Regions from separate parts of the Priestia sp. VA7 genome, predicted to be linked through region 2. Evidence: riboswitches for the same ligand, from Rfam matches in the RefSeq annotation. Region 2 holds a riboswitch; each other region holds the start of a gene.
The links. Region 2 has a riboswitch for cobalamin ahead of AC0C45_RS17090 ((2Fe-2S) ferredoxin domain-containing protein). Riboswitches for the same ligand answer to the same signal wherever they lie in the genome.
Positions count from the first base shown of each region.

Region 1 (2,269 bases), 290 kb from region 2:
ATTAATGGCTAGATCCAGGCCGCTTTCTTGTAAAAACTGCGCATCTTCAATCGTATTTTTGCTTCCTGGTAAAACAATTAAATCAGGCGTACCTAATTGCGACGGCTTGGTTACAAGCCTCACGTGACAGTCTTCTTCTAAGCTTAAAGGATCGATGTCTGTAAAATTTGAGATGCGCGGGTACGAGATGACCGCAATATCAATTTCTTTTAACGGATTCACAAGCGTTGAGTAATTTCTAAGTGATAACGAATCTTCCGCATCAATTTCCACGTTGTTCATATAAGGAATAACTCCTAGAACCGGAACACCCGTGTATTCTTCAAACCACTTCAAACCTGGTTTTAAAAGTTCTAAATCTCCTCGGAATTTATTAATTAACACCCCGATAACTCTAGACTTGTGTTCATCTGGAAGCAATTGAAGAGTACCCACTAGGCTCGCGAAAACGCCACCTTTATCAATATCTCCTACTAGCACAACAGGCGCTTCTGCTATTTTTGCAACACGCATATTTACGAGTTCCCGATCGTTCAAATTGACTTCGGCAGGACTTCCAGCACCTTCAATCACAATTCGATCATAATGATTGGCAAGCTCTTTATAAGCTTCCGTGATAACGTTCAAACCTTCATTAAAAAATTCTTGCCGATACTGAAAAGCAAACATATTACGTAGCGGTTTTCCGTGAACGACAATTTGAGATTCATGATCACGAGTTGGTTTAATTAAAATAGGGTTCATATTGGTTGTTGCTTCTACTCCAGCCGCTTCTGCTTGAATTCCTTGCGCTCTGCCAATTTCTTTTCCATCCATTGTAATGTATGAATTAAGCGCCATATTTTGCGATTTAAACGGTGCAGTTTGATAGCCGTCTTCTTTAAAAATACGGCAAAATGCTGTAGCAATCATGCTTTTTCCAGCGTCTGAGTGCGTTCCTTGAATCATAAGCGGTTTTCCTTTTTTCACTTTTCCCACTCCCTACCACATAAAAAAACCTTAACTGTAAAAGTCAAGGTTTGGTCATGCGCTCATTAACACATTGTCTTGACTTATTTCTCCCACCGAAAAATAAGGGGTTTTTAAAAGCAGGTCTCCTGGCTTATGCTTCGTTTTACTTCTGCACCCTTCCTAGTTTGACTAGTGGGTCTTTGCAGGTTCATCCACATTTACAGTAGCGGGGGCTGCACCGGATTTACACCGATTTCCCTATTATCCTCCTTAGAGGCACTTTTAAAATCATTTATTCTTTATTGTAACGAATTTTATAACCATTCACAATAACGATTTTCTTCTATTATTATATATTACTGTGTTTATACTTATTTGGGTCTCGTATGCTATAATAACAATTATTTTCCAAACATCTTATGAAATAGCTAGGAAGGTGCTCACAGTTGAAGAAAAAAATGATTTATACCTTTATTGGTTCTCTTGTTCTTTATATAGCAATTATATCTTTTTGTATGTATCAAACTGCTCACAAGCCTGTTCCGCAAAACGCAGATTATGTGCTCGTTTTAGGTTCTAAAGTAGATGGTGACAAAATGTCTCCTAGTTTAAAAGAACGAGTAAAGACGGCTTTATCTTATTTACAAGCACATCAACAAACAAAAGTTATCGTAACGGGCGGAAAAGGATCCGATGAAGCAATTTCTGAAGCAGAGGCAGCCTATCGTTTTCTGCGGAAAGAAGGAATTAAAGAGAATCGAATTATAAAAGAAAATCAGTCAACTTCTACTTTTGAGAATTTTACTTTTACTAAACAGAAAGTTGATATTCAACACAAAAAAGTCGTCCTTGTTAGCAGTGATTTTCATTTATTTCGCGCCTCTATTATTGCTAAACGTCAAGGTTTTGACGTTTATCCTTTAGGTGCAAAGACACCAAATTCAATTAAACTTCAAGCCTACTTTCGTGAGTATGCTGCTATATTAAAAACGTGGCTGTTTGATAAGTAAATAGAGTACACCCCCTATACAAGCGAAAAACACGGCATGAATTCATGCCGTGTTTTTTTATTAATCATCTGTATCGATAACTGCTTTTGGTAAACCTGTGTATTTCGCCCAGTAGAAAATACCAAGTGAAACAAGAGCAATTAAAATTAAGTCAAGCGGGTTGCTTAGCACACCTTGTCCTCCACCAAATGAACCTAAATAAGAGATAACAAGCATAATAATATAATAAGCAACTAGCCACCAAGCAGATTTAAGCTGCTGTGCAAATTTTACAACGTCAGTTGGTACGTATTTCTTAAACGCTACGT
Region 1 is NZ_JBVQPN010000003.1:542,220-544,488, reverse strand. Features, by position in the region: gene AC0C45_RS15555 (cobyric acid synthase) at 1-978, opposite strand, end outside; cobalamin riboswitch at 1,071-1,250, opposite strand; gene AC0C45_RS15550 (YdcF family protein) at 1,398-1,961, shown strand; gene AC0C45_RS15545 (APC family permease) at 2,022-2,269, opposite strand, start outside.
Region 1: another riboswitch for cobalamin. It lies ahead of AC0C45_RS15555 (cobyric acid synthase); the one in region 2 lies ahead of AC0C45_RS17090 ((2Fe-2S) ferredoxin domain-containing protein).

Region 2 (2,269 bases):
AAAACAAATGGCTGTAAAGTTCTTTCAGAAGTGGTGTATTATAACGATCCTCATTTAACATTAGTAGCTATATAATGAAAAAACAAGAGCTGACTTTATGCTCTTGTTTTTTTATAGATGCTTGTATCTTTCGAAAAGAATAGAGTTGAAATAAAAAAAAATGTACGCTATGATATGGTAGTTACTTCTATTATTCTGATAGTTTAAAAGGTTCATATATATCAAACAGCAACAACAAAGATGCCAAGAAGGCTTAATAGGGAAACTGGTGAAAGACCAGTACTGCCCCCGCAACTGTAAGTGTGGACGAACGAGTATAACCACTGTGGAAAAATCACGGGAAGGTTCTCAAGTAGAATGATACACAAGTCAGGAGACCTGTCTTTATTGTGAAGTTTCTATTTCTCCGGGGAGCGGGAAGGGAAACGTTGGCTTAAAGTGGCATTCGTGTACACTCTTATTCTGACGTTTTACCCGCTCGCATATTAGCGAAGCGGGTTTTTCTCATGTCGTAAAACTACATATCGTGCAAAAAAGGTGCGCAATGTTTACATTGTGTTAAATGGGAAGTCTGGTGTGAAGCCAGCGCGGTACCCGCCACTGTGAAGATGAGCTGATTGCATATGCCACTGTATTCGGGAAGGCGCAGTCAAGTGATGAATCGAAGTCAGGAAACCAGCCTTTCTTTAATGCGAAGCTTACCCTACGGGATATAGGTGGAAGTGCAAAAACTTAGTTTGAATTTTTCTGCGCCTCTATCATTGATAGAGGCGCTTTTTTTAGTAAAGGAGCGAATGAGTGTGACGACGTGGAACTTAAACGGAACAAAACATCACGTATTGATTTGTAATGGAAGCAGCTGTATGAGAAAAGGTGGAGAAGAAGCCACCCAAGCTATTCGAAATAAAGTGACGGAACTGGAGTTGGATGAAACGGTTCATACAACGCGTACACGCTGTAACGGACGATGTAAAGATGCTCCTGTAGCTATTGTGTATCCTTCAGGAGATTGGTACAAGCAGGTCACTGAAACCGTGGCTCACCGGATTGTCGAAGAACATTTAGCAGGAGGCTGCAGTATAAAGGAATCGATTATTTATGAATATGATCAAAATGGTTTCGTTTCTCCGGAAAACAGTGACTCCATAGAAGGAATTGATAAAGTAAAAAGTAACGCATAAAGGAGGAGCTAGCATGAAAGGTAAACTGTTAGTTATCGGATTTGGGCCGGGAAGCTTTGAACATATTACACAGCGAGCAAGAGAAGCCATTCAAGAAAGTGATATGATCATCGGTTACAAAACCTATGTGGAATTAATTCAAGGACTGTTAACGAATCAGCAAATTATTAGTACGGGAATGACCGAAGAAGTAAGCCGTGCACAAGAAGCTGTAAAGCAAGCTGAAGCAGGAAAAACCGTGGCTGTCATTTCAAGCGGAGATGCAGGAGTATATGGAATGGCAGGCCTTGTGTATGAAGTGTTGATTGAAAAAGGTTGGAAAAAAGAAACGGGCGTAGAGCTGGAAGTAATTCCTGGCATTTCGGCTATTAATTCATGCGCATCCCTCCTTGGAGCGCCCGTGATGCATGATGCTTGTACAATTAGTTTAAGTGACCACCTTACGCCATGGGAACTAATCGAAAAAAGAATCGAAGCAGCTGCACAAGCAGATTTTGTAGTGGCTTTTTACAATCCAAAAAGCGGAAGACGAACAAGACAAATTGTTGAAGCACAGAGGATTCTATTAAAGTACCGTTCTCCTGATACGCCTGTTGGTCTTGTGAAAAGCGCTTATCGTGACCGTGAAGAAGTCGTAATGACCAACTTAAAAGACATGTTAAATCATGAAATTGGCATGCTGACTACCGTTGTTGTCGGGAATTCATCTACGTTTTTTTACGACGATTTAATGATTACACCGCGCGGATATCAGCGGAAATATACCCTTAACCAAACGGAGCAGCCGCTAAGACCGCATCAGCGACTTCGAAAAGAAGCGGAACCGTGGGCTCTCGATCAAGAAGAGACTGTAAAGCAAACAGCTTCAGCTATTGAAGCAGTTCAGACCACACCAGAAGAAACAGCAACTTCACGAGTTCTTGCAGAAGAAGCGCTTCAAGCAATTTTAGGTGAACCTACTTCTGCGGTCGTACATCAGCCAATACAGTCCATTTTCGAAGTGGCGGTTAGTCCAGGACTTGCAAATAAGAAATTCACGCCTGTTCAAATGACAACACTAGCAGAAGTTGTTGGTGAAAAAGGTACGA
Region 2 is NZ_JBVQPN010000003.1:837,059-839,327, forward strand. Features, by position in the region: gene AC0C45_RS17085 (hypothetical protein) at 1-75, shown strand, start outside; cobalamin riboswitch at 222-400, shown strand; cobalamin riboswitch at 519-698, shown strand; gene AC0C45_RS17090 ((2Fe-2S) ferredoxin domain-containing protein) at 801-1,181, shown strand; gene cobJ (precorrin-3B C(17)-methyltransferase) at 1,195-2,269, shown strand, end outside.

Region 3 (2,269 bases), on a different contig from region 2:
GCAGGAGCTAATCCAGAAGTGGGAAGAGAAGCAGCCGAAGAAAGCAGAGAACAAATTCAAGAAGTACTGCAAGGCGCAGATATGGTATTCGTAACAGCTGGCATGGGCGGAGGAACCGGTACTGGAGCAGCTCCGGTTATTGCCCAAATTGCCCGTGAACTAAATGCTTTAACAATTGGAGTAGTCACTCGCCCGTTCAAGTTTGAAGGAAATAAACGTACGAAGCAAGCAGTAGGCGGTATTACTGCGATGAATGAATCGGTAGATACCCTTATTGTGATTCCAAACGACCGCTTGCTTGAAATTGTCGATAAAAAGACGCCTATGCTTGAAGCATTCCGTGAAGCAGATAATGTTCTTCGCCAAGGTATTCAAGGTATTTCAGATTTAATCGCTGTTCCGGGGCTGATTAACCTTGATTTTGCTGATGTAAAAACAATCATGTCTAATCAAGGATTTGCGCTTATGGGTATCGGACGAGCTTCCGGATCAGACCGGGCAATTGAAGCAGCGAAAAAAGCGATTTCTAGTCCGCTGCTAGACGCATCGATTGATGGAGCAAGAGGCGTGCTGTTGAACATTACAAGCGGCAGCAGCCTGAGTCTTTACGAAGTACAGGAAGCAGCAGATATTGTCACGTCGGCTTCTGATCAGGACTTAAATATGATTTTTGGATCCGTGATTAATGAAGATTTAAAGGACGAAATGATGGTAACCGTTATTGCCACTGGATTTGATGATGAAGATGTTTCACCATCAGCTTCTACTTCTAGAGTTTCAAGAGCACGCTACTAAATTAAATAACCAGCTTTTATGGTGGCAATTGTTTTTCAATTGCCTTAAAAGGGAATCCGGTGCAAATCCGGAGCGGTCCCGCCACTGTAACAAGGAGCCTTATGCCAAAAAGCCACTGTCTATTTAGAGACGGGAAGGCGGTATAAGGCAATGACTTGAAGCCAGGAGACCTGCCATAAATCGCAACACACAATAACCTACGAGGATAGGGAGGTGTTTTGGCAGAACCAAAAATAGGATAAACAAGGAATACGTTTATCTGAATTTGTTGTGAAGACAAGCACTTCTTTTTAGAAGTGCTTTTTTGTGTATTAAAATAGAAGGTGGAAAAAGCAATGATAAATAATAAAAAATTCGTATCTATGATATTTCTTGTGTTACTTTGCCTCACTGCTTGCGCTCCTAATGAAGAGAGCATAAGTATAAAAGAAAGAAAGAAAACGGATAAAAGTGTGACGTTTTTATTTAATTTTACATCTGCAACGCTTGATCCTCATACGGATGATAATTATACAGCAGTTCGTGCGGGAGTAGGGGAGACGCTTGTTAAAATCAGCAATGATTTAAAAATAAAGCCCTGGCTTGCTGAAAAGTGGAAAACGGAAGATAACGGTCTTACGTGGACATTTACGATAAGAAAGAATATTACGTTTCAAAATGGTAAAGCGCTAGATGCAAATGCCGTTAAGTCTTCTCTTCAAAGAACGATAGATCAAAGTTATGCGATGAAAAACGCTTTAAATATTAAAGAAATGAAAGCGAACGGTCATGCGCTGACAATTACATTAAAAGAACCAATGCCTAAATTTCCTTCTGAGTTAGTGCATCCAAACACAGCTATTATAGATATTGATGTTTCTAATATAGCTAAGAAGCCTATTGGCACAGGTCCATTTCAAGTTTTGACTTTCGATCAAGGAAATCAAGTGAAGTTAGAAAGATATGAACATTATTGGAATGGGAAAGTAAAATTGAAAAATGCGATCTTTGCATTTAACGAAGATGCTAATGCGCGAGTTGCGGCTCTTCAGTCCGGAACAGCCGATATTATTTATCGCCCGCCTTTAGAAAGTTTGGGCACTTTACAAACAGATCCGTCTTTTAAGGTAAGTGGAGTACCCAGTGTGCGTACACATTTATTACTTTATAATCAAACCAATGACGCATTAAAAGACGAAAATGTAAGAAAAGCTATCGATACCTTACTGAACCGAAAAGAAATTGTCAGCAGCATCATGAACAATCAAGCGGCAGCCGCTCGAGGTCCATTTTTACCCCAATTTCCTTTTGCTGATAATAATGCTAATGAGCAAAGAGGTATGCCATCTGCTAAAAAATATTTAGAGAAAGCAGGCTATCAAATTAAAAATGGCAAAACAATCAAAAATGGAAAGCCATTATCCCTCTCTCTTGTCACATACAGCTCTCTGCCGGAACTTCCTTTGATTGCTCAGCTTATACAGTCTAATGCGAA
Region 3 is NZ_JBVQPN010000007.1:33,471-35,739, forward strand. Features, by position in the region: gene ftsZ (cell division protein FtsZ) at 1-795, shown strand, start outside; cobalamin riboswitch at 798-987, shown strand; gene nikA (nickel ABC transporter substrate-binding protein) at 1,131-2,269, shown strand, end outside.
Region 3: another riboswitch for cobalamin. It lies ahead of nikA (nickel ABC transporter substrate-binding protein); the one in region 2 lies ahead of AC0C45_RS17090 ((2Fe-2S) ferredoxin domain-containing protein).